DNA from 4 places in the Rahnella sp. 2050 genome. Region 4 is predicted to be linked to each of the others. Evidence: predicted binding sites of a transcription regulator. Region 4 holds the regulator's gene; each other region holds the start of a gene.
The links. The regulator sigma-54, encoded in region 4, starts transcription at its own class of promoters, with help from an activator protein. The targets are predictions, from matches to a motif close to GTTGGCACANNTTTCGCTNT.
Positions count from the first base shown of each region.

Region 1: the regulator sigma-54 is predicted to act here: its motif matches at 5,069-5,088, upstream of ABIC79_RS12180 (amino acid ABC transporter substrate-binding protein).
Region 2: the regulator sigma-54 is predicted to act here: its motif matches at 2,055-2,074, upstream of ABIC79_RS07060 (gamma-glutamyltransferase family protein).
Region 3: the regulator sigma-54 is predicted to act here: its motif matches at 5,738-5,757, upstream of glnA (glutamate--ammonia ligase).

Region 1 covers NZ_JBEPKE010000002.1:1,063,894-1,071,905, reverse strand. Annotated here, with positions in the region: gene miaB (tRNA (N6-isopentenyl adenosine(37)-C2)-methylthiotransferase MiaB) at 1-598, shown strand, start outside; gene ABIC79_RS12200 (PhoH family protein) at 844-1,920, shown strand; gene ybeY (rRNA maturation RNase YbeY) at 1,917-2,390, shown strand; gene corC (CNNM family magnesium/cobalt transport protein CorC) at 2,490-3,368, shown strand; gene lnt (apolipoprotein N-acyltransferase) at 3,376-4,905, shown strand; gene ABIC79_RS12180 (amino acid ABC transporter substrate-binding protein) at 5,343-6,239, shown strand; gene ABIC79_RS12175 (amino acid ABC transporter permease) at 6,429-7,169, shown strand; gene gltK (glutamate/aspartate ABC transporter permease GltK) at 7,172-7,849, shown strand; gene ABIC79_RS12165 (amino acid ABC transporter ATP-binding protein) at 7,846-8,012, shown strand, end outside.
Region 2 covers NZ_JBEPKE010000001.1:1,575,019-1,583,030, reverse strand. Annotated here, with positions in the region: gene ABIC79_RS07070 (AtzE family amidohydrolase) at 1-168, opposite strand, end outside; gene hpxX (oxalurate catabolism protein HpxX) at 165-359, opposite strand; gene ABIC79_RS07060 (gamma-glutamyltransferase family protein) at 396-1,982, opposite strand; gene ABIC79_RS07055 (MurR/RpiR family transcriptional regulator) at 2,181-3,020, shown strand; gene ABIC79_RS07050 (transporter substrate-binding domain-containing protein) at 3,279-4,070, shown strand; gene ABIC79_RS07045 (amino acid ABC transporter permease) at 4,095-4,760, shown strand; gene ABIC79_RS07040 (amino acid ABC transporter permease) at 4,763-5,413, shown strand; gene ABIC79_RS07035 (amino acid ABC transporter ATP-binding protein) at 5,413-6,165, shown strand; gene ABIC79_RS07030 (pyridoxal-phosphate-dependent aminotransferase family protein) at 6,184-7,422, shown strand; gene hpxK (allantoate amidohydrolase) at 7,422-8,012, shown strand, end outside.
Region 3 covers NZ_JBEPKE010000010.1:8,940-16,951, forward strand. Annotated here, with positions in the region: gene hemN (oxygen-independent coproporphyrinogen III oxidase) at 1-1,361, shown strand, start outside; gene glnG (nitrogen regulation protein NR(I)) at 1,426-2,838, opposite strand; gene glnL (nitrogen regulation protein NR(II)) at 2,846-3,895, opposite strand; gene glnA (glutamate--ammonia ligase) at 4,148-5,557, opposite strand; gene typA (ribosome-dependent GTPase TypA) at 6,029-7,852, shown strand.
Region 4 covers NZ_JBEPKE010000002.1:143,979-151,990, forward strand. Annotated here, with positions in the region: gene ABIC79_RS07910 (BglG family transcription antiterminator) at 1-70, shown strand, start outside; gene npr (PTS phosphocarrier protein NPr) at 96-368, opposite strand; gene rapZ (RNase adapter RapZ) at 365-1,219, opposite strand; gene ptsN (PTS IIA-like nitrogen regulatory protein PtsN) at 1,287-1,769, opposite strand; gene hpf (ribosome hibernation promoting factor) at 1,868-2,155, opposite strand; gene rpoN (RNA polymerase factor sigma-54) at 2,179-3,612, opposite strand; gene lptB (LPS export ABC transporter ATP-binding protein) at 3,714-4,439, opposite strand; gene lptA (lipopolysaccharide ABC transporter substrate-binding protein LptA) at 4,446-5,003, opposite strand; gene lptC (LPS export ABC transporter periplasmic protein LptC) at 4,981-5,550, opposite strand; gene kdsC (3-deoxy-manno-octulosonate-8-phosphatase KdsC) at 5,547-6,113, opposite strand; gene kdsD (arabinose-5-phosphate isomerase KdsD) at 6,130-7,116, opposite strand; gene ABIC79_RS07965 (calcium/sodium antiporter) at 7,136-8,012, opposite strand, start outside.

The DNA.
Region 1 (8,012 bases), 920 kb from region 4:
GATGAAGCGTCCTCATACAGTGCTGGAATATAAATCGACTATCCGCAAGTTACGCGCCGCGCGTCCTGATATTCATTTCAGTTCAGATTTTATCATCGGTTTCCCTGGCGAAACGAACGAAGATTTTGAACGCACGATGGATTTGATTGCGCAGGTGAATTACGACGTCAGCTTCAGCTTCATCTATTCTCCGCGTCCGGGCACACCGGCGGCAGATATGGTTGATGATGTGAGCATGGATGAGAAGAAACAGCGTCTGGCGCTGTTACAGGACAGAATCACACAGCAAGTCATGCGCTTTAGCCGCGCCACGCTGGGTACTGTTCAGCGTATTCTGGTGGAAGGCACGTCCCGCAAGGACATTATGGAGCTGACCGGCCGTACCGAATGCAACCGCGTGGTCAACTTCGAAGGCACACCGGACATGATTGGTAAGTTCGTTGATGTCGAAATTGTCGACGTGTATGCCAACTCACTGCGCGGTGTGGTTGTCCGTACGGAAGAACAGATGGCGCTTCGCCTGCATGAATCACCACAATCAGTTATCGAACGCACCCGCAAAGAAAATGAATTGGGCGTTGGACTATATCAACCCTGAACCACCAGAATAATGCACAGCCTGAAATCAACAGGGCGCTCCGGCGTCCTGTTTCTTTTGAGATTTTCGGTAATAACCTCATCATAAGGGTTTAATTTTCCAGCAAAGGCCGCATATCCGGATGACGGTGCCTGCAACTGCTGCCACGGCGCAGCATATTTTGCCAAGGGCATGTATTATTAAGTCAGGTATGGTTGGCGGCTGAAAGCAGTGACTCAGCCGGGTGAAATGACAACTGGTCCGAAGTGACCCAGAGGATTCGTTTGAACGTTGTAACACAAGAGATTTTACTGGAGCCCGAAGACAACCAGCGTTTGCTGAGCCTGTGCGGGCCGTTTGATGACAATATCAAACAACTGGAGCGCCGGTTGGGCGTTGAAATCAACCGTCGTGATAACGCGTTTAAATTGGTCGGAAAGAGCCTGCCGGTTGCGGCAGCCGCCGACATCCTGCGTGATTTATACGTTGACACTGCGCCGCTGCGCGGTGAGATCCAGGATATCGATCCTGAAAAAATTCATCTGGCGATCAAAGAAAGCCGGGTACTGGAACAAACAGCAGAAAGTGTGCCCGACTTCGGCAAAGCGGTCATCATCAAAACCAAGCGTGGCATGGTGAAGCCGCGCACGCCCAATCAGGCGCAGTATATCGCCAACATTCTCGACCACGACATCACCTTCGGGATCGGTCCTGCAGGTACCGGTAAAACATATCTGGCCGTGGCTGCTGCGGTGGATGCGCTGGAGCGTCAGGAAGTGCGCCGCATTCTTCTGACCCGCCCTGCCGTTGAAGCCGGTGAAAAACTGGGCTTCCTGCCGGGGGATCTCAGTCAGAAAGTTGACCCATATCTGCGCCCGCTGTATGACGCATTGTTCGAAATGCTCGGTTTTGAGAAAGTTGAAAAACTGATTGAGCGCAACGTTATTGAAGTCGCCCCGCTGGCTTACATGCGTGGACGTACATTGAACGACGCTTTTATTATCCTTGATGAAAGCCAGAACACGTCTATCGAACAAATGAAGATGTTCCTGACCCGTATTGGCTTTAACTCCAAAGCGGTGATCACCGGTGACGTGACGCAAATCGACTTGCCGCGTCATCAGAAATCAGGGCTTCGTCATGCGATTGAAGTGCTGTCGTCAGTCGAAGAACTCAGCTTTAACTTCTTCCACAGTGAAGACGTGGTACGTCATCCGGTCGTTGCGCGCATTGTTGTCGCGTACGAAGCCTGGGAAGAAGAAGATCAAAAACGCCGCGATGCGATTGCCGCAGAGCGTAAACATGAACATCAGAACAGCTCAACACAACAGGCCAGTCAATGAACACGGTAATCCTCGATTTACAAATTGCCTGCGAAGATGCAGCAGGTTTACCGCCAGAAAATGATTTCCAGACCTGGCTTGAAGCGGTTCTTCCTCAGTTTCAGGAAGAATCAGAAGTCACAATCCGTCTGGTCGATATCCCTGAAAGTCATGAACTTAATATGACTTATCGTGGGATGGATAAACCGACCAACGTGTTATCCTTTCCGTTCGAAGCACCTCCTGGTATGGAGATGCCGCTTCTTGGCGACCTGATTATTTGTCGCCAGGTTGTGGAGAAAGAAGCAAAAGAGCAGGACAAAGAACTTCTGGCTCACTGGGCGCATATGGTCATTCACGGCAGTTTGCATTTGCTGGGCTATGACCATATCGTTGACGAAGAAGCCGAAGAAATGGAATCGATTGAAACTGAAATCATGCAGGGTCTGGGGTATCCGGATCCGTATATTTCAGAGAAAGAAGATAACTAAGCTTCACAGTAAACTCGCGTAATGCCTGCCTGATAACGTGTTTATCCGCAGGCGTTTCGCATAATTTTCACTAACTACGAGTAAAAAAAACCAAACGCCATGAGCGATGACCATTCACAAAATAGTGACAGCCCCAGTCCCAAGAAGGGCTTCTTTTCCCTTATCCTTAGCCAGCTTTTTCACGGTGAACCAAAAAACCGTGGCGATTTGGTTGAGCTGATCCGTGATTCAGAACAAAACGATCTGATCGACCCCGATACCCGTGACATGCTGGAAGGCGTGATGGATATCGCCGAGCAGCGCGTCCGGGACATCATGATCCCACGTTCACAAATGATCACGCTAAAACGCAACCAGCCGCTGGAAGAGTGCCTCGATGTCATTATTGAATCTGCACACTCACGCTTCCCGGTGATCAGCGAAGATAAGGATCACATTGAAGGCATCCTGATGGCCAAAGACCTGCTGCCGTTTATGCGCACAGAGTCTGAGCCATTCAGCATAGATAAAGTGCTGAGAACCGCGGTCGTTGTCCCTGAAAGCAAACGCGTAGACCGCATGCTGAAGGAATTCCGCTCACAGCGTTACCACATGGCGATTGTCGTTGATGAATTCGGCGGCGTTTCAGGTCTGGTAACCATAGAAGATATTCTCGAACTGATCGTCGGCGAAATCGATGATGAGTACGATGAAGCAGAAGATCTGGATATCCGTCAGCTCAGCCGCCATACCTACACCGTCCGCGCACTGGCACCGATCGAAGATTTTAATGAAGTGTTCCGGACCCATTACAGTGACGACGAAGTCGATACGATTGGTGGTCTGGTCATGCAGTCATTCGGCCATTTACCGGCGCGTGGTGAAAGCATTGAAATTGACGGTTACCTGTTCAAGGTTGCGATGGCTGACAGCCGTCGTATCATTCAGGTTCATGTAAAAATACCGGACGACGCGCCGCAACCGATACTGGAAGAATAATTACTTCATGGCAATTGCCTCTTTATATCAACGCCAGCGGGTTCGCGCCCTGCTGGCGCTCTTTTTCGGTGCCTGTGGCACGCTGTCATTTTCCCCTTATGACTTCTGGCCTGCGGCGATCATTTCGCTGTGCGGTCTGCTGGCATTAACGCTCGATCGTCGTCCGGCTCAGGCCGCGCTCATCGGCTTTTTCTGGGGAATGGGTCTTTTTGGCAGCGGCGTAAACTGGGTTTATGTCAGCATCGCCACGTTTGGCGGCATGCCGGAAGCGATCAACCTTTTCCTGGTGGTCTTGCTGGCAGCGTATTTATCGCTGTACACGATGTTGTTTGCCGGCTTGTTCAGCAAACTGTGGCCGAAAACCACCTGGTGGAAACTGGCACTTGGCGCGCCCGCCTTGTGGCAAGTTACTGAATTCCTGCGCGGCTGGGTGCTGACCGGTTTCCCGTGGTTACAGTTCGGCTACAGCCAGATCGACGGTCCGCTGAAAGGCCTCGCGCCGATTACCGGCGTCGACGGCATCACGATTTTACTCACCTCGCTGAGCGGACTGATTGTGTACGCAGTACATCAGCGTCGCGTCACACCGGGAATTATCGCTGTTGCCATGCTGTTACTGCCGTGGCCGCTGCGTTATATCCACTGGTATCAGGAACAGCCAGATAAAACGGTCGATGTGGCACTGGTTCAGGGCAACATTCCACAGTCCATGAAATGGGATCCGAAAGCACTGGAAAGTGCGCTGCAGACCTATCTGGATCTCAGCCGCCCGTACGTGGGTAAATCCAGCATGATCATCTGGCCGGAATCAGCAATTTCAGACATTGAATCCGATCAGCAGGGCTTCCTGAGCATGGTGGATAATATCTACCGCTCACACGGCACCCAGTTAATCACCGGCATTATCGATGCCCGTCGCAATGAAGAAGGCATGAAAGTGTATAACAGCGCCATCGTGCTCGGCGGTGAAAAGCCCTATCACTATCCTGACGAAAACCGCTTCAACAAACATCATCTGGTGCCTTTTGGAGAGTTCGTACCGCTGGAAGCCATTCTTCGCCCGCTGGCACCTTTCTTCGATTTGCCGATGTCCGGGCTGACCAGTGGTGATTACGTGCAGAAACCGTTGTTTGTCAGTGGCCTGAATCTGACCACGGCGATTTGTTACGAAGTCGTCTTCGGCGAACAGGTGCGCGACAATCTGCAACCGGATACTAATTTCCTGCTGACGATTTCAAACGATGCCTGGTTTGGTCATTCGATTGGCCCATGGCAACACTTCCAGATGGCGCGAATGCGTTCGCTGGAACTGGGCCGTCCGTTGCTGCGCAGCACCAATAATGGCATTACCGCCGTCGTTGATGCTCAGGGCGATGTGACCCACGAAATTCCGCAGTTTACCCGTCAGGTGCTGAACGTGAAGGTCACACCGACAACGGGTATGACACCTTATGCCCGGGCTGGCTGGTGGCCGGTGTGGTTTGCTACGGCAGTCATGGCGGCAGTTGCGCTGTGGTTGGGTCGCCGTAAATCCTGAGTACAAGCGTTTTGTTTCTAAAACAGGCACCTCCGGGTGTCTGTTCTTTTTTGTAGCACCCCTTTTTAATCTCAATACCCCTCCCCTTTTACCTGCTGCCGATTGTTTCGACTGCGGCATTAAGCGCTGCCGATTTGCCCGCTTATGAAGTTAAATCAGGCCATTTGGCACGACTCTTGCTACATCTGATTGAAAGATATCTGATTAGTTACTTTTTATGACGGGATGCATCATTTTGGTACAAACAGGCTGCTCCTCATGCACTTTCCGGGTGCATAGCCGTTTGATTGCTTTGATTTGGTGCGTGTCTCGTCTCAAAAAAGAAACAATGTGGTTTCATAATATTCACATTCAGCTATTTTCTAGCTTCATATGACGAGGCATTAGTACTTTCTGATCCCTGAGTTTGGATCCCTAATGACAGCAAGGAGTTGGACATGCAATTGCGCAAATTGGCGTTATCAGTACTGTTGGCAAGCGTTACCGTGAGCAGCTTTGCTCACGCAGAAGAACTGACCGGCACCCTGAAAAAAATTAAAGACAATGGCGTTATCGTGGTGGGTCACCGTGAATCCTCAGTGCCATTCTCTTACTACAACAACGAACAAAAAGTTGTGGGTTATTCACAGGACTATTCTGACGCTATCGTTGACGCAGTGAAGAAAAAACTGAACCTGCCTGACCTGCAGGTCAAAATGATGCCAATCACTTCGCAGAACCGTATCCCGCTGCTGCAAAACGGCACCTACGATTTCGAATGTGGTTCAACCACCAACAACCTGGAACGTCAGCAACAAGCAGCCTTCTCTGACACCATCTTTGTGATCGGTACACGTCTGCTGGTGAAAAAAGGTTCAGAGATTAAAGATTTCACTGACCTTAAAGGCAAAACTGTTGTTGTAACCTCCGGTACGACTTCCGAAGTTCTGCTGAACAAGCTGAACGAAGAGAAAAAACTGGATCTGCGCATCATCAGTGCCAAAGACCACGGTGACTCCTTCCGTACGCTGGAAACTGGCCGCGCAGTGGCCTTCATGATGGATGACGCCTTGCTGGCCGGTGAACGTGCGAAAGCCAAGAAACCAGACAACTGGGAAATTGTCGGTACGCCGCAATCCAAAGAAGCTTATGGCTGCATGATGCGTAAAGACGATGCTGAGTTTAAAAAACTGGTTGATGACACCATCGTGCAGGCACAAACCTCCGGTGAAGCAGGCAAATGGTTTGAAACCTGGTTCAAAAAACCAATTCCTCCGAAAAACCTGAATATGAACTTTGAGCTGTCCGATGACATGAAAGCTCTGTTCAAAGCGCCAAACGATAAGGCGCTGTAAGTCATACCAAATGGACGGGTATAACCAAGAGAAGAGTGAAAAGTGACTAAAATACAAGGTTGGACCACCAACCTGTGATGATACAGATGCGGGGTGGTCGTTCCCCACCCCGCATTCTTTCCCATTCACTTTAGGCGAATTGCGTCATCACTCAGATGGGTAAGCCTTTACCCGCTTTACGGAGTTTTTATGTCAATAGATTGGAACTGGGGCATTTTTCTGCAACAAGCCCCCTTCGGTAACACCACTTATCTGGGCTGGATTTGGAATGGATTTCAGGTCACTGTCGCACTGTCAATTTGCGCATGGATAATCGCCTTCCTCATCGGTTCTCTATTCGGTATTTTGCGTACCGTCCCCAACCGCATCCTTTCGGGTATTGGTACCTGTTACGTCGAATTATTCCGTAACGTGCCATTAATCGTGCAATTCTTCATTTGGTATCTGGTGGTCCCTGAACTGCTGCCTGAAAATATCGGCATGTGGTTTAAATCCGAACTGGCGCCTGACGTACAGTTCTTCACTTCCTCGGTAATTTGCCTCGGGTTGTTCACCGCCGCCCGTGTATGCGAACAGGTGCGTGCAGCCATCCAGTCCCTGCCAAGCGGACAACGCAATGCCGGACTGGCGATGGGCCTTACGCTGCCGCAAACTTACCGCTATGTGCTGTTGCCCAATGCTTACCGCGTGATCGTGCCGCCAATGACCTCTGAGATGGTTAACCTGGTGAAAAACTCCGCCATTGCCTCGACCATTGGTCTGGTTGATATGGCCGCACAAGCCGGTAAGCTGCTGGATTACTCCGCGCATGCGTATGAATCATTCACTGCAATCACCGTTGCTTATGTCCTTATCAATGCCGTCATCATGCTGCTGATGCATTTCGTAGAACGTAAAGTCCGCCTGCCGGGCAACATGGGAGGGAAATAAGCATGCATGAATTCGACTGGAGTTCTATTGGTCCCGGCCTGCCCTATCTGTGGCAAGGCATGGTCATTACGCTGAAGATAACGTCGCTGGCGATTGTAGTCGGTATTTTGTGGGGCACCCTGCTGGCGGTCATGCGCCTGTCAACGTTCAAGCCGATCAGCTGGTTTGCCTCGGCTTACGTCAACCTTTTCCGCGCGGTTCCGCTGGTCATGGTGCTGTTGTGGTTCTATCTGATTGTGCCGGGCTTTCTGCAAAAAGTGCTCGGACTGTCACCTAAAACCGATATCCGCCTGATTTCTGCGATGGTCGCGTTTGCGTTATTTGAAGCGGCGTATTACTCGGAGATTATCCGCGCAGGGATTATCAGCATCGCACGCGGTCAGTCTTCTGCAGCGCTGGCGCTGGGTATGACGCAATGGCAATCCATGAAGCTGGTTATCCTGCCGCAGGCTTTCCGCGCGATGGTGCCGTTACTGCTGACGCAGGCGATCGTTTTGTTCCAGGATACTTCGCTGGTGTACGTTCTGGGCCTCGCAGACTTCTTCCGCAGCGCATCTAATATTGGTGACCGTGACGGTACACTGGTTGAGATGGTGCTGTTTGCAGGACTTATTTACTTTGTTATCAGCCTTTGTGCTTCCTTGCTGGTGCGTTATTTGAAGAAAAGGACCGTTTCATGATTTCACTGAAGAATGTTTCTAAATGGTACGGGCACTTTCAGGTGCTTACCGATTGCAGCACCGAAGTTAAAAAAGGTGAAGTTGTGGTGGTTTGCGGGCCTTCAGGCTCAGGGAAATCGACGCTGATCAAAACCGTTAACGGACTCGAACCAGTTCAGAAAGG
Region 2 (8,012 bases), on a different contig from region 4:
TGCTTCACTCAGCATGCGATCGCCGGTGATCTGCGTCCAGGCGTTGATGACCGGATTGGCCTGTTCAACGGCGTCGAGCGTAGAGGTGGCGATTTCTGTGGCCGAGATTTCGCCCTGCGCAATCGCCTGATGTAACTGGCTGACGGTAAAGCTATCAAACGATTTCATGCGCGATACACCCCGGCAATTTCCAGACGCGGATCGAGCGGTAAATCCATCAGCGGTTGTGCCATTTGGGCAATGCGGCTGAACTGCACCAGCAATTCCTGACGGCGTGCGTCGTCGAGTTCCAGCGCCAGAACGGATTCCATCTGGCGGATATAGGCGGCCCAGTCGGTCGCTGCGGAGGTATTTTTCATTCTGCTTCCTTATCCATTCTGTTATGCAAACCCTGATCAAAAACCGGCGGCGCTGCCGTTGCTGCGCGGGTCGGAGGCACCTTCAAACATGCCGTTGGTGTGACGAACGATGGCACCGGCGTGACCGACGGCTTCACTGAAATCCGGCAACAGTTCGACGTCGTGACCACGCTGCCTCAGCCCGGCCAGCGTCGGATAGGCAAAACGGCCTTCGAGTTTCAGTGAATCCGAACTCTCGCCCCAGGTACGGCCAAGCAGCCAGCGCGGGCCGCTGATCGCCTGTTGCAACGATTGCCCCTGTACTACATGGCGGATAAACACGGCGGCCTGCGTCTGCGGCTGGCCGTCACCCCCCATCGAGCCGTAAACCATGGTGCGCCCGTCGTATAAGCGTGCGGCGGCAGGATTGAGGGTATGGAACGGTTGCTTGCCCGGTGCCAGCGCCAGTAAATGACCGGCATCAAGGCTGAAAGACGCACCACGGTTTTGCCACAACACGCCGCTGCCCGGCAGCACCACACCACTGCCGAACTCGTGATAAATGCTCTGGATAAAAGAAACCGCCAGCCCGCTGCTGTCCATCACGCCCATCCAGACGGTATCGCCTGGCCCTTTACCTTTACCCCAGTCGGCGGCGCTGTGTGGTTTGATGCGGGTCGCAAGAGCATCGAGATACTGTGGATCCAGCAGTTCCTGTGCATCCTGCGTCATCATGCGCGGATCGGTGATAAAGCGATCGCGCAGACCGAACGCCAGTTTGGTGGCTTCCACCACGCTGTGAATGGTGGCACTTTCGTCCATGGTTTCCAGCGGCAAACGGTCAGTCAGGCCGAGGATCGCCAGCGAAACCAGCCCCTGCGTCGGGGGTGTCAGGTTGTAGATTTCGCCTTTACTGTGTTTGAGCCGCAACGGCACACGGCGCTGTGGCCTGTAAGCCGCGAGATCAGCGCGGGTCACCGGCATGCCGAGCTTTTCCATGTCGGCGGCCATATTGTCGGCCAGCTCACCGCGATAGAAACTGTTCAGCCCGTCCTCGCACAGCATCGATAACGTCTGCGCCAGTTGCGGCTGAGTGAAGCGGTTTCCGGCGCGGGGCACATCGCCGTTAGGCAGAAAAACATCGGCAAAGCTGCGGAAATCTTTCAGTTCGTGTTGTTTGGCGCGGGTCGCCGCTTCCTGCGATGCCGTCACCGGAATACCATCAGCGGCATAACGGATGGCGTCACGCAGCAGGCGGGAGAGCGGTTTTTGCTCGCCGCCAAATTCAGCCGACACATTCAGCGCTTCCTGCCAGCCGCCGACGGTACCCGCTACCGTCAGCGCGGCTTTCGGGCCACGGTGCGGAATGTGCGTTTCACCGGCGTAGAAATCGAGAGAGGCGAGGGAGCCTGCGGCACCGCTGGCGTCTATCGCCACCGGATTGCCCTGCGGCGGCACGATCAGCCAGAAGCCATCGCCCCCCAGCCCGTTCATGTGCGGATAGACCACGGCAATCGTCGCGGCCGCAGCCACCATGGCCTCGATGGCATTGCCGCCTTCACGCAATACCGCAAGCGCACTCTGGCTCGCCAGATGATGAGGTGTGACCGCCATGCCCAGCGGTGCGCTGTTACTGTTAATCATGCGATGTCCTTTTTAGAAACGCTTTTTTATGCTGCCCGTGCTTGCAGGGTTGTGGGCGCGTAGGGATAAAGTTAAGCAAGAGGTGTTCCACATCGGCAAAACCTTGCAGCTTTAGCGCTAATTTCTCTTGCATTGGCAAGCATAGTGCATGGTATGTTCCGCTGATTTACTGAAACATTGGTTACAAAAGGGCCAGAGATGAAACAGATTGATGAGCGTCTGCGTGACCATTACGCAGAACTGACGCCGCAGGAACAGCGGGTGGCCGACTTTATTTTTGCCAGTATTGACGACCTGATGAGCTATAACAGCGCCGAACTGGCGCGGCTTAGCGGCGTATCGAAAGCCACGGTCAGCCGCCTGTTCAAACGCCTCGGTTACCCGAGCTACCGCGATATGCGCGATGAAATGCGCACCCTGCGCCAGAGCGGGATGCCGCTGACCGACAGCCGCGACGCAGTGCAAGGTAACACCTTGTTATCACGGCACTATAAACAGGAAATGGCCAACCTGACGCAGTGGATTAACCAGATTGATGGCACCCAGTTCGGTGCGCTGATCGCCGCCCTGAATCAGGCGCGGCAAGTACGTTTGCTGGGTTTTCGTAACAGTTACCCGGTGGCGCTGCACCTGCGTCAGCAACTGATTCAGGTGCGCGCTGGCGTGATGATAATGCCGCAGCCGGGGCAAACGCTGGCGGAAGAACTGGTGGATCTTACCGCGCAGGACGTGGTGATATTCGTCGCTTTCCGCCGCAGGCCGCGCATGGCGAAGGCAATTCTGATGCAGTTACAGTCACTTGGCGTGCCGGTGTTGTTGATTTGCGAGCCGCAGGCGCAGACACTTATCCCGCTGGCAACCTGGCATCTGGCTGCTCCGCTCGACAGCGTATCGGCGTTCGACAGTTATTCTTCTGCCATGAGTCTGGCGAATTTGCTCAGCAATGCATTGCTGCACGATATGCTCGCTTCAGGCCGCCAGCGTATTCATCAGATAAGCGATTTGTATAACGATCTGGATGAGCTGGAGCAGCGCTGATTCCCGTTTGAAGAACAAATCGGGCGCTTTTCTGGTGCTTGCGCACAATTTCAGTGCATCATATTTTTCATTGGTTCACGCTTTTTGCCCTGATTCAGGGCAAAAAAACCTCTTCTGATCGCGCCTCTCATTGTCTAATTCCTTGTCATACCGTGACTTTGTGCACAATTTTTCTGCTGCACGGCTTTTGGCACATTCGTTGCAAAGCTATAAACATAAGAATCTATCGTTCCAAAAACCTTTCACCGGAGATAATCTATGAACATGAACAAACGGCTGTTGGCATGGGCAGGTGCGGCAATGCTGGTGCTTCAGGCATCCAGCGTAATGGCGGATCAGTTGCAGGATATTCAGAAACGTGGCGTGCTGCGTGTGGCTGTTCCTCAGGATTTCCCGCCGTTTGGTTCGGTGAGCAAGGATTTGCAGCCGGAAGGTTATGACATCGATATGGCGCATTATCTGGCCGATAAGATGAAACTTAAGTTGCAACTGGTGCCGGTCACCAGCGCCAACCGCGTGCCTTATCTGCAAACGGATAAAGTCGATCTGGTGATTTCAAGCCTGGGTAAAAACGCTGAGCGCGAAAAAGTCATCGACTTCAGCAACGCTTACGCACCGTTCTTCCTCGGCGTGTTTGGTGCCCAGGGTGACAAACTGTCCGACCTGAAAGAACTGTCCGGTAAAACCATCGGCGTGACCCGTGGCGCGGTGGAAGATCTGGCACTGACCGGCGTGGCACCGAAAGATGCCAAAATTCAGCGGTATGAAGACAACAACACCACGCTGTCTGCATACCTTTCCGGCCAGGTGGAATACATCGCTACCGGCAACCTGGTGGTCGCCGCGATTGCCCGCATGAACCCGGCCAAAGCACCGGTTTCGAAAGTCATGCTGAAAGATTCACCATGCTACGTCGGTCTGCGTAAAGACGAACCCGCGCTGAAAGACAAAGTGAATGAACTGATCGCCGAAGGCATCAAAGACAAGACGCTGAATACACTGTCTGAAAAATGGATGAAGGCACCGCTGCCAGCGTCCATCGGCGCGTGATCAGAGGCCTGACGGAGATCTTTCATGACCTATCAGCTTAACTTTAGCGCGCTATGGCCTTATATGCCGGAACTGCTGGCCGGTTTATGGACCACCATTGAGCTGACGGTAATGGCAACGGTTGGCGGTGTCGCAATAGGGATTTGCGGCGCGGCCATCCGCTGCGGCAACCATAAAACCCTGCGTGCGGTCTGGGGCGTGTATGTCGAAGCCATCCGTAATACGCCGTTTGTGGTGCAGCTGTTTTTCATTGTCTTTGGCCTGCCAGCCATTGGCCTGAAAATGACTGCCGGTGAAGCGGCGCTGCTGGCGATGCTGATTAACCTCGGCGCCTACAGCACGGAGATTATCCGCGCCGGTATTCAGGTGACGCCGAAAGGTCAGTGGGAAGCCGGGCGCGTGCTGGGATTAACCCGCAGTCAGACGTTTCTGCGCATCGTGCTGCCGCCGTCGCTGAAACGCATTTATCCGTCGCTGGTCAGCCAGTGCATTATCGTGATGCTCGGATCTTCCGTGGTATCGCAGGTGTCCTATGAAGAACTGACGTTTGCCGCGAACTTAATTCAGTCGCGCACCTTCCTCAGTTTTGAAGTGTATCTGGTCACCACGTTGTTTTATTTATTGCTGTCGGTTGCGATGCGTCAGTTGTTGCTGCTGGCCGGACGCCGTGTCTTTGGGAGTGAAAACTGATGATGACCTTCACCGACTGGGACATTGTGCGCAATCTCCTGCTGGCGGCGCGCTGGACGTTATTGTTGTCGCTGACCGCTTTTATCGGCGGCACGCTGGTGACGTTGCCGTTGCTGTTACTGCGTCTCACCAAACGCCGCTGGCCGACGCTTTTTGTCCGTCTGTATTCCGAGCTGTTTCAGGGCACGCCGCTGCTGATGCAGCTATTCCTGGCCTTCTTCGGCCTTGGCCTGTTTGGAATTAATGTCAGCCCGTGGACCGCCGCCGCGCTGGCGCTGACGCTGTATACCAGCGCTTATCTGGTGGATATCTGGAGCGGCAGTATTGCCGCATTACCGAAAGGCCAGTGGGAAGCGTCGCGCTGTCTCGGCCTGAATTTCGGCCAGACGTTATGGCGGGTGATCACCCCGCAGGCGCTGCGCATTGCTATCGCGCCGACCGTCGGGTTTTCCGTGCAGGTGGTGAAGGGGACCGCGCTGGCCTCGATTATCGGTTTTGTCGAACTGACCAAAGCCGGAACGATGCTGAACAACGTGACGTATGAGCCGTTCAAAGTGTTTGGATTAGTGGCGCTGGGCTACTTCCTGATGTGCTATCCGCTGTCCCGTTACAGCCAGCATTTAGAAAAATCATTGCGTGGAGAGAAACAGTAATGCCACTGATCACCATCAACCAGGTTCAGAAATTTTACGGTCAGAACCACGTACTGAAAGGCGTGGATCTGGATATTGACAGCGGCGAAGTGATTTCGATCATCGGCCGCAGCGGTTCAGGCAAAAGTACGCTGTTGCGCTGCATGAACGGGCTGGAAGGCTATCAGGAAGGCAGCATCAAACTCGGCGGGATGACCATTACCGACCGCGATTCTCAGGCGCGTGACATCAGCCGTTCCGTGGGCATGGTGTTCCAGAGTTTCAATCTTTTCCCGCACATGACCGCGCTGGAAAACGTCATGCTGGCGCCACGCCGCGTGCTGAAAAAGTCCGCTGCCGAATGCCGTGAACTGGCCGCGCAGATGCTGGCGAAAGTCGGTCTGGCGGATCGCATGGATTATTACCCGTCGAATCTTTCCGGCGGCCAGCAGCAACGCGTGGCGATTGCCCGTGCGCTGGCCATGAACCCGAAAGTGCTGCTGTGTGATGAAATCACCTCGGCGCTGGATCCGGAACTGGTCGGCGAAGTATTGAAAGTGCTCGAGCAACTGGCGAAAGAAGGCATGACGCTGGTGCTGGTGACACACGAAATGAATTTTGCCCGCGAAGTGGGTGACCGCGTGGTGTTTATGCATCAGGGCACCGTGTGGGAACAGGGCGAAAGCCGGGCGCTGTTTGCTAACCCGCAAACGCCGGAGTTAAAACAATTTATAGCATCCGTACGCGGCCTTACTGAGGCTGCCGCAAGCTAACATCGTAAAGGATTAACTATGTCAGATTTCATCTCTCCCGGACAAATCAACCCGCCAACCCGTCTGCTGATGGGGCCGGGACCCATCAATGCCGATCCGCGCGTACTGCGGGCGATGGCGAGTCAGCTGGTCGGGCAATATGATCCGGTGATGACCGGCTACATGAACGAAGTGATGGCGCTGTACCGCGCCTTGTACAAAACCGACAATCAGTGGACGTTCCTGATCGACGGCACCTCGCGCGCCGGTATCGAAGCCGTGCTGCTTTCCGGTATCCGTCCGGGCGACAAAGTGCTGGTGCCGGTGTTTGGTCGTTTCGGTCATCTGCTGTGCGAAATTGCCCGTCGCTGTCGTGCGGAAGTTCATACCCTCGAAGTGCCGTGGGGCGAAGTGTTTGATCCGCAGCAAATCGAAGATGCGATTAAATCCGTTAAACCGCGCTGGTTGCTGACCGTGCAGGGCGATACCTCCACCACCATGTTGCAGCCGCTGGAGCAACTGGGTGAAATCTGCCACCGTCACGGTGTGCTGTTCTACTCCGATGCCACGGCGTCCTTTGGCGGTAACCCGCTGGAAACCGACGCATGGGGTTTAGACGCCGTATCTGCCGGTTTGCAAAAATGCCTCGGCGGTCCGTCAGGCAGTTCGCCGGTGACCATCAGCCCGCGCTTTGAAGAACAAATCCGCCGCCGTAAATGTGTCGAGCAAGGTATCCGTACCGCCGACCATGCTGATGGCGACGACGAGATGATCTACTCCAACTATTTCGATCTGGGGATGATCATGGATTACTGGGGGCCGGAGCGTCTTAACCACCATACCGAAGCCACAAGCATGCTGTTTGCGGCGCGTGAATGTGCGCGCATCATTCTGGAAGAAGGGCTGGATACCGGCATCGCCCGTCATAAATTACACGGCGGCGCATTACTGGCAGGCATTCAGGGCATGGGGCTGGAAGTGTTCGGTGACCTGAATAACCGCATGAGCAATGTACTCGGCGTAGTCATTCCACCGGGCATCCACGGCGAACAGGTTCGCCAGATGATGCTTAATGATTTCAGCATTGAAATCGGCACCTCATTTGGTCCGCTGGCCGGGAAAATCTGGCGTATCGGCACCATGGGTTACAACGCGCGTAAAGACTGCGTGTTGCAAACGCTGGTGGCGCTTGAAGCGGTGCTCAACCGTCTCGGCTTTGCATCGAAATACGGCGCAGGAGCGCAGGGTGCCTGGGATCATTACGCGGGAGGTCAGTAATGGCTGAAGCTTTTACGCTGGCTGCGGTTTCAGAAAGCGCAAAGCTTGCCGCTGAACGGGTGATGGCGCGTTGCGACGCACTCGCCGCCATCAGCGAAACGCCGGGACAACTGACCCGCGTCTATCTCTCGCCGGAACATTTGCAGGCTAACCGACAGGTGGGCGAGTGGATGACTGCCGCCGGGATGCGTGTCTGGCAGGACAGCGTCGGCAATATCTGCGGGCGCTATGACGGGCTGGATGCGACAGCACCGGCCATTTTGCTGGGATCACATCTCGACAGCGTGCGTAATGCCGGGCGTTACGACGGCCCGCTGGGCGTGCTGACCGCGCTGGAGGTGGTGGCGCATTTGCATCAGAACGGCATTCGTTTGCCGATGGCGGTGGAAATTGTCGGGTTCTGCGATGAGGAAGGCACACGTTTTGGCATCACGCTGCTCGGCAGTCGTGGACTGACCGGTACCTGGCCCGCGGACTGGCTGGAACGTCAGGACGCGCAGGGGATTTCGGTCGCCCAGGCGATGCGTGATGTCGGGCTGGATCCGCTGAGAATCGGCGCATCACAGCGTGCGGTCAGCGACTTTTGCGCT
Region 3 (8,012 bases), on a different contig from region 4:
CTACCGTCTGGGATTTAGCGCTGATCCAGAAATACAATTATTCGGGTCCGCGATACACATCCTATCCAACAGCACTTGAGTTCAGTGAACGCTACGATAATACCGCTTTCGAAAATGCGGCTGCCCGTTATCCGGCACGCTCGCTCTCATTGTACGTGCACATTCCTTTCTGCCATAAGCTCTGCTACTTCTGCGGCTGCAATAAACTGGTGACCCGCCAGCAGCATAAAGCCGAAGAATATCTCAACGTGCTTGAAAAAGAGATCAGTCACCGTGCACCGCTCTTTAAAGGTCGTCAGGTCAGTCAGCTGCATTGGGGCGGTGGTACTCCGACTTACCTCGATAAAGCGCAGATAAGCCGTCTGATGGGCCTTCTGCGGGCACACTTTGATATCCTGCCCGACGCAGAAATGTCACTGGAGGTAGATCCACGTGAAATTGAGCTTGATGTGCTTGACCATCTGCGCAGCGAAGGCTTTAACCGCCTGAGTATGGGGGTCCAGGATTTCAACAAAGAAGTGCAGCTTCTGGTTAACCGTGAGCAGGATGAAGATTTCATCTTTGCCCTCATTGCACGCGCCCGGGCGCTGGGTTTCAACTCGACTAATATCGATCTGATTTACGGTCTGCCGAAACAGACGGCAGAAAGTTTTGCTTACACGCTGCAGCGTGTGGCAGAGCTCAACCCTGATCGTCTGAGTGTGTTCAATTATGCGCACATGCCAAAATTGTTCGCCGCTCAGCGCAAAATCAAAGATGCTGATTTGCCTGGCGCGGAAGAGAAATTGAAAATTTTGCAGGAAACCATCGCTTCACTGACCGGTTTCGGCTATCGCTTTATCGGGATGGATCACTTTGCTCGCCCTGAAGACGAACTGGCGATTGCCCAGCGCGAAGGCAAATTGCACCGCAATTTCCAGGGCTACACCACACAGGGCGACAGTGATTTGCTGGGAATGGGCGTTTCGGCCATCAGCATGCTCGGCGATACCTACGCGCAGAACGAAAAAGATATCAAAACCTATTACGCTCATGTGGAAGAGCAGGGACATGCCTTATGGCGGGGTCTGGAAATGACGAATGATGACTGCCTTCGTCGTGATGTCATTAAATCTCTGATCTGCCATTTTGAGTTGAATTTTGCTGATATCGAACAGCGTTACGATATTCGTTTTACCGATTATTTTGCTGATGATCTGGCACTGCTGCAGCCGCTGGCTGAAGACGGGCTGGTTGAGGTGAGTGGCACACATATTCAGGTGACACCGCGCGGGCGTTTGCTGATCCGTAATATCTGTATGTGCTTTGATATTTATCTGCGACGTCAGGTGCGCCAGCAACAATTCTCCCGCGTTATCTGACAGTCTGCTCTGCAAATAAAAACAGCCGCATAAGCGGCTGTTTTGCTGTCTGGTGCGAGGACTTTTATTCCATGCCCAGTTCTTTCAGTTTGCGGGTCAGGGTATTTCGCCCCCAGCCCAGCAACCGTGCCGCTTCCTGTTTATGTCCCTGTGTATGGCGCAGCGCCGTGGTCAGTAATGTACGTTCCATTTCAGGTTGCGCTTCTGACAGCAGGTTTTGATGACCGGAACGCAGCGCACGGTCTGCCCATTGTGCCAGCAATGTCGCCCAACTGTCTGGCAGACTCTGACCACCGGTTTCAGGGGCCGAGGTCTCAAACAGTTCGCTGGGTAAATCCTGAATCAGCACTTCCTGACCCGCCGCCATGACGGTGAGCCAGCGGCAGGTGTTTTCCAGCTGGCGCACATTGCCCTGCCATGGCAATCGCGTCAGTGCCGTTTCTGTTTCCGGATGCAGGTTTTTTGCTTCCACACCCAGCTCTTTAGCCGCGACTTGCAGGAAGTAACGCGCCAGACGCGGGATGTCTTCACGACGTTCACGCAGCGGCGGCAGATGGACGCGGATAACGTTCAGGCGGTGGAATAAATCCTCGCGGAATTTCCCTTCCTGAACCCGTAGCTCCAGATTCTGGTGAGTCGCAGCGATAATACGCACGTCCACTTTCACCGGCGCATAACCGCCAACACGATAGAACTGGCCATCTGCCAGCACGCGAAGCAGACGGGTTTGCACATCAAGCGGCATATCCCCGATTTCATCGAGGAACAGCGTGCCGTTATCGGCTTGTTCAAAACGTCCCTGACGGACGGTGTTGGCGCCGGTAAACGCCCCTTTCTCGTGGCCGAATAATTCGGACTCAATCAGGTCTTTCGGGATAGCAGCCATATTCAGCGCGATAAAGGGCGCTTTGGCGCGCGGGCTGTGGCGGTGTAAGGCGTGAGCGACCAGCTCTTTACCGGTACCGGATTCCCCATTAATCAGCACGCTGATTGAAGAACGGGACAAACGGCCGATGATGCGAAATACGTCCTGCATAGCGGGCGCTTCACCGATAATGTCTGCGGTCGGGCCACTCGCAGGCTGGCTGCGTGCCGGTTGCTGTTGTTCCTGATAATGACTGATGGCTCGTTCAACCAGTGCCACGGCTTCATCAATGTCGAACGGTTTTGGCAGATAATCAAACGCACCTTGCTGATAGGCGCTGACTGCAGCATCCAGATCGGAGTGTGCTGTCATTATGATGACCGGAAGCATCGGGTGACGTTGTTTAATCTGCTTTAACAGCGCTAAACCGTCCATCCCGGGCATACGGATATCTGATAACAAAACGTCAGGGGTTTGAGTCGCAATGGCATCAAGCACTTCATTGCCGCTGTCAAACGTGGTGCACGTTAAACCGGCTCCAGTGAGCGCACGTTCAAGTACCCAGCGGATGGAGCTATCGTCATCGACGATCCAGACTATCCCTCGTTGCATAAGAACCTCACTGGCGAATAGGCAGGAATACCGAGAATTCGGTATGTCCTGGCCAACTGTTAAATTCAACTTTACCCGAATGCTGATCAATCAAACTGCGCGCGATGGACAGGCCCAAACCGGTGCCCCCTTCGCGGCCACTGACCATGGGGTAAAAAAGGGTGTCCTGCAAATGCGCCGGTACGCCGGGGCCATCATCTTCAATATCGATACGGGCCACCAGACGATAACGCACGCCGTGTAACGTAATCTGGAAAGCAGTACGCGTGCGTAATGTAATTGTGCCGCCTTCCTCCCCCAGCGCCTGTAATGCGTTGCGGGTGATGTTTAACAAAATCTGTTCTATCTGATCGGGGTCGTGCGCCAGTTCAGGCAGGCTCGGATCATAGTCCCGCACCAGCTGAACGTTATCCGGCTTCTCCATCGAGACCAGTTGGCAAACCCGTTCCGCAACCTGGTGAATACTTTGTGTCACATGCTGGCTCGGACGTTGCGGGCCCAGCAATCTGTCGACCAGATTACGCAGACGGTCAGCCTGCTCAATAATGACTTTCGTATATTCCAGCAAGGCCGGATCGGGCAGCGCTCTGGATAATAATTGTGCTGCGCCACGCAACCCGCCGAGCGGATTCTTGATTTCATGTGCCAGACCGCGGATCAAATCACGCGCAGCAACCTGTTGAGCGTGCTGTAATTGTTCCTGGCTCAGGCGGCGCTGATTATCCATCGGCGCCAGTTCCACCAGAATGAAACCTTCTGGCAGCATCTGTGCGGTCAGCGACAACACATGCGCGCGGCCGTCTACGACCAGCGTCACTTCACTGTCTGTAAAGCCTTGTCCGGCTGTCAGACTTTCACGCATTAATTCGATGTTCAGCGAAAAATATCCCACCAGTTCTGGCAAAGGGGTGCCAAAAAGCTTTCGGGAACTTTGCGCCAGTAACTGCTGAGCTGCCGGATTGGCATAATGCACAGCCAATTCGTCGTCTAACAGCAGAACGCTGTTGATTAAGGAATTCAGGATCTGCCCAGCATCGGGCAGTTTGCCAGTTGCCATACCGCAGTCTCCCGCACCTGATTGGTGCATTTTATCTCGCTACCCGGTGAAATCACGGGTCAGAGGGGTTGAGCAGGAAAGAGTGTGGAGAAAAAAGCCCATCCGGAGATGGGCTGAAAGTTTCCACGGCAACAAATATAAATCGTCTTACTTAATTTTGACGCTGAAGGGTTTGTGAACACAGGCCTTCAGTCGGGTATTACCCTCAGCGCCAGCCCGAAGACGAGCGCTGAGTCCGGTTTAATCGAAAAATTAAACGCTGTAGTACAGTTCGAACTCAACCGGATGCGGAGTCATGCGCACGCGGTCCATTTCTTCTTTACGCAGACCGATATAAGCATCGATAGCGTCGTCAGTGAACACGCCACCACGGGTCAGGAACTCGCGGTCTTCGTTCAGTGCGTTCAGGGCTTCTTCCAGTGAACCTGCAACTTTTGGAATTTCTGCTTCTTCTTCCGGTGGCAGGTCATACAGGTTTTTGTCCATCGCATCGCCAGGGTGGATCTTGTTGATGATACCGTCCAGGCCAGCCATCATCAGTGCAGCAAACGCCAGGTATGGGTTAGCCGCTGGATCAGGGAAACGTGCTTCGATACGCATCGCTTTAGGCGTTGATACGTGTGGAATACGGATGGATGCAGAACGGTTACGCGCAGAGTAAGCCAGCATTACTGGCGCTTCGTAGCCCGGGACCAGACGCTTGTAGGAGTTGGTGGTCGGGTTAGCGTAGGCGTTGATTGCTTTAGCGTGCTTAATGATACCGCCGATGTAGAACAGTGCCATTTCAGACAGGCCGCCGTATTTGTCGCCAGCGAACAGGTTGTTACCGTTCTTGGACAGAGACATGTGGCAGTGCATACCTGAACCGTTATCGCCAAACATTGGTTTTGGCATGAAGGTCGCAGTTTTGCCAAATGCGTGAGCCACGTTGTGAACCACGTATTTGTAGATTTGGATTTCGTCAGCTTTTTTAGTCAGGGTGTTGAAGCGGGTTGCCACTTCGTTCTGACCAGCGGTTGCCACTTCGTGGTGGTGAGCTTCAACAACCAGACCCATTTCTTCCATGGTCAGACACATGGTAGAACGCAGATCCTGGGAGGAGTCGACCGGAGGAACCGGGAAGTAACCGCCTTTTACTGCAGGACGGTGGCCTTTGTTGCCGCCTTCGTATTTGGTGCTCGAGTTCCATGCGCCTTCGATATCATCGATAGCGACGTGAGAACCGGAGATGCTGCTGCCGAAGCGCACATCATCAAACAGGAAGAATTCTGGCTCTGGCCCGAACAGAACGGTGTCCGCGATACCGGAAGAGCGCAGGAAATCTTCTGCACGTTTTGCGGTAGAACGTGGGTCGCGGTCATAACCTTGCAGCGTGGTTGGCTCAAGGATGTCGCAACGAATGATCAGGGTAGTTTCTTCGTAGAATGGGTCAAGAACAGCAGTGCTCGCATCTGGCATCAAGACCATGTCAGATTCGTTAATGCCTTTCCAGCCACCGATTGAAGAGCCGTCAAACATTTTGCCTTCTTCGAAGAAGTCAGCGCTAACCTGGTGCGCAGGAATGGTGACGTGCTGTTCTTTGCCTTTGGTATCAGTGAAGCGTAAATCTACGAATTTCACTTCATGCTCATTCAGCATCGTCAAAACGTGTTCAGCGGACATACTAGTTCTCCCGAATTTCTCATTATCGTCGTGGAACGAATAACCATTTTTGGTCTTTAGTTGGAAATAACAGCCTTACTGGAACTGGCGTGTAGACTGAACAGCGCTATTATTTGTCTGGTCAGGCTCTTCACCCTGTAAAAAATTTTTTACCCTAAAAAACTTTTACTCTAAAAACTATTAGCGAAAACTGTGCCAACTTTGAGAAAATGCAAACAACGCCATTTTACAGGGCTTTTGCACTCGACAAGTATGCACCATAACGGAATTCTCGCACTAAAATGGTGCTAACTGTGAGAGTGAAAGCACTATAATGGTGCGTCATAATGGTTCAGTGGTCTTTTTGCACCGTGAAAGGGATCACAAAGTAGCCATCCATAAGTTGTTTCAACAAGATCCTTGTGATCTTGTTTAGAACCTCGCTTAATACGTGTACAATAGCGCGCTATTTCTAATGCCTGAGGCAAAGCTGTGATCGAAAATTTGCGTAACATCGCCATTATTGCCCACGTTGACCATGGTAAAACCACCCTGGTCGACAAGCTGCTGCAACAATCCGGTACTTTCGGAGAGCGTGTAGAAGCCACTGAACGCGTAATGGACTCCAACGATTTGGAGAAAGAGCGTGGGATTACCATCCTCGCAAAAAACACCGCCATTAATTGGAAAGACTACCGCATCAACATCGTGGATACCCCAGGACACGCCGACTTCGGCGGTGAGGTAGAGCGTGTGATGTCAATGGTCGACTCGGTGCTGCTGGTTGTGGATGCAATGGATGGCCCAATGCCGCAAACCCGTTTCGTGACCAAAAAAGCCTTCGCTAATGGTCTGAAACCGATCGTGGTAATCAACAAGGTTGACCGCCCTGGCGCGCGTCCTGACTGGGTTGTCGATCAGGTCTTCGACCTGTTTGTAAACCTGGACGCAACCGACGAACAACTCGATTTCCCAATCATCTATGCATCAGCATTGATGGGTATCGCGGGTAACGACCATAACGATATGGCCGAAGACATGACCCCGCTGTACCAGGCGATCGTTGACCACGTATCTCCGCCACAAGTTGAGATGGAAGCACCGTTCCAGATGCAAATCTCTCAGCTGGACTACAACAACTATGTTGGCGTCATCGGCATCGGCCGCATCAAACGCGGTACCGTTAAGCCTAACCAGCAAATCACTGTCATCGACAGCGAAGGCAAAACCCGCAACGGTAAAGTCGGTAAAGTTCTGACCCACATGGGTCTTGAGCGTATCGAAGCCACCGTTGCTGAAGCGGGCGACATCATCGCAATCACCGGCCTGGGCGAACTGAACATTTCCGACACAATCTGTGATCCGGCGAATGTTGAAGCTCTGCCTGCGCTGAGCGTTGATGAACCAACAGTAACCATGTACTTCAACGTAAACACCTCTCCGTTCTGTGGTAAAGAAGGTAAGTATGTGACTTCACGTCAGATCCTTGACCGTCTGAACAAAGAGCTGGTGCACAACGTTGCATTGCGTGTTGAAGAAACTGAAGATGCTGATGCATTCCGTGTTTCAGGCCGTGGTGAACTTCACCTGTCGGTTCTGATCGAAAATATGCGTCGTGAAGGTTTCGAGCTGGCGGTTTCCCGTCCTAAAGTAATCAACCGTAAAATCGATGGCCGCATGCAAGAGCCATTCGAGAACGTGACACTGGATATCGAAGAGCAACACCAGGGTTCTGTTATGCAGGCCATGGGTGAGCGTAAAGGCGATGTCAAAGACATGATCCCAGACGGCAAAGGTCGTATCCGTCTTGATTACCTGATCCCAGCACGTGGCCTGATCGGCTTCCGTACCGAATTCATGACCATGACTTCCGGTACCGGTCTGCTGTACTCCACGTTCAGCCACTACGATGACGTTCGTCCGGGCGAAATCGGCCAGCGTCAGAACGGCGTGCTGATCTCCAACGGTCAGGGTAAAGCGGTTGCGTTCGCACTGTTCAGCTTGCAAGACCGCGGTAAATTGTTCCTGGGTCACGGCGCAGAAGTGTATGAAGGCCAGATTATCGGTATTCACTCACGTTCTAACGACCTGACCGTGAACTGCCTGACCGGTAAGAAACTGACTAACATGCGTGCGTCCGGTACTGACGAAGCAACGACTCTGGTTCCTGCTATCAAAATGTCTCTGGAGCAAGCTCTGGAATTCATCGATGATGACGAACTGGTCGAAGTGACTCCTCTGTCTGTGCGTATCCGTAAACGTCACCTGACCGAGAACGATCGTAAACGTGCAATGCGTGGTCCTAAAGAAGGTTAATCTTCTTTAACGTTTGCCGTTACACAGAAACAGGGTGCCTTCGGGTACCCTGTTTTTTTTATGTTTTTTTCTCCTCCGTTCGTTACGCCCCGTCGCGTTGCCCCTGTTCACTTGTACGTTTTACCGCTAAAGTTAACTGTCATCTTTGAAATCAGGAGCG
Region 4 (8,012 bases):
CCGTTTGCTGAGCAGCGAAAACTTTGAGAGTTTCAAGGCCATTGCAATCGACTGTTTAAGCCGCATTTAATACGGCTCAAAGAGTGCGTTAATTATCAGTCTTCATCAAAACCTGAATTAATCAGATTTACCACTGCCGTCAATGCCTGTTCTTCATCGGGGCCGGTGGCTTCGATTTCGATTTTCTGACCTTTCGGGGAATCGAGCATCAGCAACGCGATGACACTGCTGGCTTCCGCTTCAATGCCCGTGTCGTTGCGCAGCATCACTTCTGATTCAAAGCTCTGCACCAGTTCAAACAACTTCATTGCCGGGCGGGCATGCATACCCAACCGGTTTTTGATTTCTACCGTTTGTTTCACCGTCATGATTTGCGTTTTTCCAGCGTGCGATGGCGGGATTGCACATTTTTCCCGCGGGAACGGAAATAGTCGGCCAGTTGCTCTGCGATATAGACCGAACGGTGTTTACCGCCGGTACAGCCAATGGCGACGGTCAGATAGCTGCGGTTGTTCGTTTCCAGCATCGGCAGCCATTGTTCGAGGTAGCTGCGGGTCTGGTAAATAAAGTTGTGCACTTCAGTATGACGGTCAAGAAACGCCGCGACCGGCTTATCAAGGCCTGTCATCGGACGCAGTTTCGGATCCCAGTGCGGGTTTGGCAGAAAACGCACATCGAAAACGTAATCCGCATCAATCGGAATGCCGTGTTTGAAACCGAAGGATTCGAACACCATCGTCAGTTCGCGCTCGCGTTTACCCAGCAGACGGGTACGCAGCATTTCTGCCAGTTCATGCACGGACATTTCGGAGGTGTCGATGATCAGATCCGCAGACGAACGCAGTGGTTCGAGCAGATCGGCTTCTTCATCAATGGCACTTTCGAGGGACAGATTTTTGCTGGAAAGCGGGTGCAGTCGACGGGTGTCGCTGTAGCGGCGGATCAGAGTATTGCGGTCGGCATCAAGGAATAACAACTGCGGTGAGAAGCTCTCCGGCAGTTGTGACATCGCATACTCATAAACTTCCGGTGTTTCCGGCATGTTACGGACGTCAATGCTGACGGCCGCTGATGTATTACGTTCAACAAGGGTCTGGGCAAGCTGCGGCAATAACACCACCGGCAGGTTATCCACGCAGTAAAAACCCATGTCTTCTAGTGCCCGTAGGGCAACCGACTTCCCGGAACCGGAACGGCCGCTGACAATCATCAGCACCATGGTGTCACTCCCCTGGCATTCAGTGTGCAGAATTCATTTTCCCGGCACTGTACCGGGAATCAGCAATTTATTCGTTTTCAGTCATTATCTGGAACAGTTCTTCGTCACTTTGCGCGCCACGCAGACGGCGACACACTGTTTTATCAGCTAATTTCTTAGCGACTAAAGATAATGTATGTAAATGGGTTTTACATTGATCTGCCGGTACCAGCAAGGCAAAAAGCAAATCTACCGGCTGATTATCGATGGCGTCAAAAGCAATCGGTTGTTCAAGCTGAATGAATACGCCGACGGCACGTAAAGTGTCTTCTTCCAGCTTACCGTGCGGGATGGCGATCCCGGCACCGATCCCGGTGCTCCCCATACGTTCACGGGTCAAAATGGCGTCAAAAATCACCTGCGGCGACAAATTTAATTGTTTGGCGGCCAACTCACTGATGATTTCCAGTGCGCGTTTTTTGCTGGCGCAATGAACGCCGCTTTTGGTGCATTCGGCATTAAGCACCGACGTTAATTGCATTGCAGTATCGTTAATCATGTCATCTTTCACTTTTGCGCTGTTTCACCCTTAAAGCTATATCGGCTCGTTTCCCGAAGGTCACAAGCCGATGCCCGAAGGTTTGTAGCACAGGGTTGGCTACATGAATGTCAGTGCTGTTTCAGTTTGTCTTTATGTTTATTCAACTGTCGGGCCAGTTTATCAACCAGTCCGTCAATCGCTGCGTACATATCCTGATGTTCCGAGGTGGCATGTAATTCGCCTCCGTTCACATGCAAAGTGGCTTCCGCTACTTTCTGCACCTTTTCCACGCTCAACACCACATACACCTGATTAATCCTGTCGAAATACTGCTCAAGCTTAGCCAGCTTCGACGTGATGAACTCTCTCAGGGGATCCGTGATCTCAATGTGATGTCCGGTAATGTTGAGCTGCATAATGTCTTCCTTCTCTGTTGAGGTCAAACTAACTGTTTACGTTGGTTTGAGGGCGGGATGGACAAAGACTCTCGGTATTTGGCGACAGTCCGACGCGCAACCATAATTCCCTGATCGGAAAGCAGGGTCGCTAACTTACTGTCACTGAGCGGTTTTACAGGATTCTCCGCTGCGATTAATTTCTTCACCAGCGCCCGGATCGCGGTTGACGATGCCTCGCCACCGCTGTCTGTACTGACATGGCTGGAGAAGAAATACTTCAGTTCGAAAATGCCACGCGGGCTGTGCAGGAACTTCTGCGTCGTCACACGTGAAATCGTCGATTCGTGCATTTCCACGGCACTGGCAATATCTGCCAGCACCATAGGTTTCATAAATTCTTCACCCAGTTCAAAGAACGCCTGCTGCTGCTCAACGATGCAGCGCGTCACTTTCAACAGCGTGTCGTTACGGCTTTCCAGGCTTTTGATTAACCACTTGGCTTCCTGCAGATTGCTGCGGATAAATTGCCCGTCGCTGTCGCTGCGTGCGGAATTCCCCATCGCGGCGTACTGCTGGTTAATCTTCAGACGCGGAATGCTGTCGGAATTGAGTTCTACCGCCCAGACACCTGACACTTTACGCACCAGCACATCCGGGATCACGTATTCGGATTCACCGGTGTTGATAGACTGGCCCGGACGCGGATCAAGAGACTGGATCAGGAGCATCGCTCCTTTCAGTGTATCTTCTTTTAACCGGGTTGATCGCATAAGTGCGCGGAAATCATGGTTCGCCAGCAAATCGAGATGTTCGCTGATGATAAGACGGGCTTCAGTGATGAAAGGCGTGTCAGTCGCATATTGAGAAAGCTGGATCAGCAGGCAGTCGCGCAGGTCACGGGCGGCGACACCCACCGGATCAAAACGCTGAACGCGCTTAAGTACGGCTTCGACTTCGTCCATGGTGACATTTTCATCACCGACGCTTTCAAGAATGTCGTCAAGGGAGACGGTCAGGTAACCGGTGTCATCCACTGCATCGACGATTGACGTGGCAATCGCGGCATCGGTATCAGAGAACGGCGTCAGCTCGACCTGCCACATCAGGTAATCCTGAAGTGTCTGCGTGGTTTCGCCCTGGTAAATCGGTAGCTCATCGTCGCTGTAATCATTGCCGGTGCCTGACGGCGTGCCTGCGGTGTAAATCTCATCCCAGGTGGCGTCCAGCGGCAACTCTTCCGGCATGTCTTTCTGCTCGAGTGCCTCGCGGGTGTCTAACCCTTCGCTGTCGGTGGTTTCTACCGAGTCGATTTCTTCATGAAGGTCGGTTTGTTCCAACAGAGGGTTGCTCTCCAGCGCGAGTTGGATCTCCTGCTGGAGCTCAAGCGTGGATAGTTGCAACAAGCGGATGGCCTGTTGTAACTGAGGAGTCATTGCCAGTTGTTGGCTGAGTCTGAGTTGCAAACCTTGCTTCATATCTTGGCTTAATTCCGTTGATGAGTGAAAACGGCAACACTTCTGTCAGAGACGGCCTGTTTCAGTGTAGGTTGAAACAGGCACGGTTCCGGCGGCACAGATCACAGACGGAATTCTTCACCAAGATAAACACGTTTAACTTGTTCATCAGCAAGAATGTCGGCTGGCGTGCCGTGGGCGATCAATTTCCCCTGACTGACGATATACGCGCGTTCACAAACGTCGAGTGTTTCGCGAACGTTATGGTCAGTGATCAGTACGCCGAGGCCGCTGTCACGTAAATGCTCAATGATTTTTTTGATGTCGATAACGGAAATCGGGTCAACCCCGGCGAACGGTTCATCCAGCAGGATGAATTTAGGGTTCGCTGCCAGTGCACGGGCAATTTCAACACGACGGCGTTCACCACCAGACAGTGACTGACCGAGGTTATCGCGCAAATGAGAAATATGGAACTCTTCCATTAATTCATTAGCGCGGTCATTACGCTGTTCTTTGGTCAGATCGTCACGGATCTGCAGCACCGCCATCAGGTTATCAAATACGCTCAGACGACGGAAAATGGAGGCTTCCTGCGGAAGATAGCCAATACCGCGACGGGCGCGGGTATGCAGCGGCAGCAGGCTGATGTCTTCATCATCAACGATAATGCGGCCCGCATCGCGCTGGACGATGCCCACGACCATGTAAAAGGTGGTGGTTTTACCCGCACCGTTTGGCCCTAATAACCCGACGATTTCACCCGAGTTGACCATCAGACTGACATCTTCAACGACCTTACGGCCTTTGTATGCCTTTGCCAGATTCTCTGCGATTAATTTAGCCATAAAATATCAGTTACTCTTTTTGGTCGGCTGGCCGCCCGCTGCAGGCGTTTTTTGTTGCAGCTGCGAAGGTACCAGAACGGTCGTCACACGGTTACCTTTATCACTAAAGGCTTCCATTTGCTGTTTCTGTACCAGATAGGTAATACGGTCGCCTTTCACATTGCTGTCCAGTTGCTCAAGGTAAGCGTTGCCGGTCAGCGTGACGAGGTCATTTTCCACTTCGTAGCGGACTTTCTGTGCATGGCCTTTAATCGGCTTACCGTTATCCTGCATCTGGTAGAACGTCACCGGGTTGCCGTAACCTTCTACCACTTCTTTACCGGAAACCCCCTGCGGGCGGATGACGACCACTTTGTCGGCTTTAACCTGGATCGTACCCTGATTGACGACCACATTGCCGGTAAAGGTCGCGGTATTGGTATTGACGTCGAGCGCCTGGTTTGCTGAATCAATGGTGATCGGTTTCGTTGTATCGTCTTTTAAGGCAAATGCCGGAACGCTGACGGCTAACAATGAGCTGACGATCAGGAGATCACGGATTTTATTTTTTGCTTTGAATTTCATAAGAGGTCGTTACCTTTTCGATCAGCTCTGCTGTTTTGTCACGCAGATTACCACGCATTTTCATGCCGTTAGATGTAAAACCTGTACCATACAACGTCACTTCATCGTCTGAGGCAACGTCCTGTGTCGTCAGGTTAACCCGTGCATTGTCCGTTTTGATTCTTTGCAGCTGTGATGTCTCAGGTGTCAGGCTGTCTGCCTGCACATGCCCATAAAGATAGAGCATTTTATCCTGAGTCAGTTTCGCTTTATCAGAACGCAATACCCAGGTGGCTACTTTGTTCTTGTCATACATGGTCGCGACCGGATTGGTAAACCATGACACCTGATCAGCGGTGTAATATTTTACCTGGTCTGAAACCAGTTTATACGTCAGGCTGCCCATCGGGTCATACACCATCGTAACGGTGTGGGACGTCTGGTAAGTCGGATCCTGATCATTGACCGCTTGCGGAACATCATCGCTGTTGTCAGATAATGACCAGCCAATCAGCACCAGAACGATGGCAGTCAGCGCCAGAATAATCCAAAGTTTTGCTTTACTCATATCGACAGCCCTTTGGCGTCCTCCAGCTTACCCTGCGCCAGCAGAATCAAATCACACAGTTCGCGTACTGCACCACGTCCACCCGCTATACGGGTAACATAATGCGCTTTCGGTAACAGAACAGGATGTGCATCCTGAACCGCGACAGAGAGACCCACTTCGGCCATCACCGGCCAGTCAATCAGGTCATCACCAATGTACGCCACTTCTTCGGCCCGCAGAGACAGTGTATCTAACAGTTCGCGGAAGGCCAAAAGCTTATCAGATTGCCCCTGATACAAGTGGCGTATGCCCAGAGTTTTAGCGCGATCTTCCAGTAATTTCGCATTGCGGCCTGTAATAATCGCGACTTCGATATCGGATGTCAGCAGGCAGCGGATACCGTAACCGTCGCGAACGTTGAAACTTTTCAGCTCTTCTCCCTGATTTCCCATATAGATCAGGCCATCAGACATAACGCCATCGACATCGCAAATCAGCAGGCGGATTGCTTTTGCCCGTTCAAGCACTTGCGCACTGACCGGACCGTAGCAGGTTTCCACCAGGGCTGCGCTATTACTCATTCAGGGAATTCCTCAATTAAACTACGCCAGCGCGCAGCATATCGTGCATATGTAACACACCCAGCAACTGGTCACCATCAGCAACCATCACGCAAGTGATGTGTTTATCCTGCATTAAATTCAGCGCATCAACCGCCAGCAGTGAAGGACGCACGCGGATACCGCCTGTCGTCATCACATCCGCAATCGATGCCGTATTGATGTTGACGCCCATATCAAAGATGCGTCGTAAATCCCCATCGGTAAAGATCCCTTCGATTTTCATCAAATCGTTGCAGATAACCGTCATGCCCAGATTTTTTCGGGTGATTTCCAGCAACGCATCCCGCAACGAAGCTTCACGGCTGACGTGCGGAATTTCATCCCCGGTGTGCATGATATCGCTGACGCGCAGTAACAGCTTGCGACCCAGTGCTCCGCCAGGATGTGACAGGGCGAAATCTTCCGGTGTGAAGCCGCGTGCTTCAAGCAGTGCGACGGCCAGTGCATCGCCCATCACCAGCACTGCCGTGGTGCTGCTGGTCGGTGCCAGGCCCAGCGGGCAGGCTTCTTTGGGCACTTTTACACAAAGGTGAACATCTGCCGCTTTCCCCATCGTGCTTTCGGGGTTAGACGTCATGCAGATAAGCGTAATGCTCAGGCGTTTGAGTACCGGTATCAGCCCCAGAATTTCATGGGCTTCGCCGGAGTTGGAAATCAGAATGACGACATCCTGCTTCGATACCATGCCCAGATCACCGTGGCTGGCTTCGCCGGGATGCACAAAGAATGCCGGTGTGCCCGTACTGGCAAAGGTGGCGGCCATCTTACGGCCGATATGACCAGATTTGCCCATGCCCATGACGACGACTTTGCCATTGCAGGCGAAGATTTTTTCGCAGGCGCGGGTAAAATCACCGTTAATGTATTGATCTAACTGCTCAAGTCCTTCACGTTCTGTTTTCAGCACATCATGTCCGACGGCCTGAAAATCAAAACCGGGGGCGAAGGTATCGTTAGCCATAGTGGGTTCCTGACAGAGTTCAGAAGGCAATGCTGTCCGGTAATAGAAACAGCACGGCCATATAAGCGATAAATCCACACAGCAGTAATGCACCGGCTAAATGTCCGATACGGTGTTTACGCATCAGGCATAGTCCGGAAAGCACCACGCTGACCGCGAGCATGACCCAATAATCGCGATGAAACGCGTCTGGGTTGAACGAACCTGGTGCTACCAGCGCGGGTAATCCCAGCACCAGGCAGGTATTAAAAATGTTTGCGCCGATAATATTACCCAGCGCGATGTCATCTTCGCCTTTGATAGCGCCGGCGATAAAGGTCGCCAGTTCTGGCAGACTGGTACCGATAGCAATCACCGTCAGGCCAATCACCAGTTCACTGACACCCAGATAACGCGCGATGACAGTGCTGTTATCAACGATCATGCCCGACGCCAGCGGCATGATGATAAAGCCCAGTGCCAGCCACAAAAATGCGACCGTATTGCTACTGTCTTGCGGAAGTTCGGACATTTGCTCGTAGGTCAGCGTATCCAGCCCCTCTTTTTCGGCGGCGCGGGCGATTTTTATCATCAGCATCATGAACACGCCTGCGCTGGCCAGTAGCAAAATGCCATCAAACCGGCTGAGTTCGCCGTCGCTTAACAGAAAACCACACAGCGCGGTGACCAGTAACAATAATGGGAGCTCGCGGCGTAATATATCAGAACGAACGGAAAGTGGATGAATCAGGGCGGCACCGCCCAAAATCAGAAGAATATTAATGATATTCGAACCAATTGCGTTTCCGACGGCCAAATCCATCTGATCGTTGATGGCGGCGGTGGTGGAAACCACCAGTTCAGGAAGGGATATTCCGACGCCGACGACAGTCATACCAATCACCAGCGGGGAGATG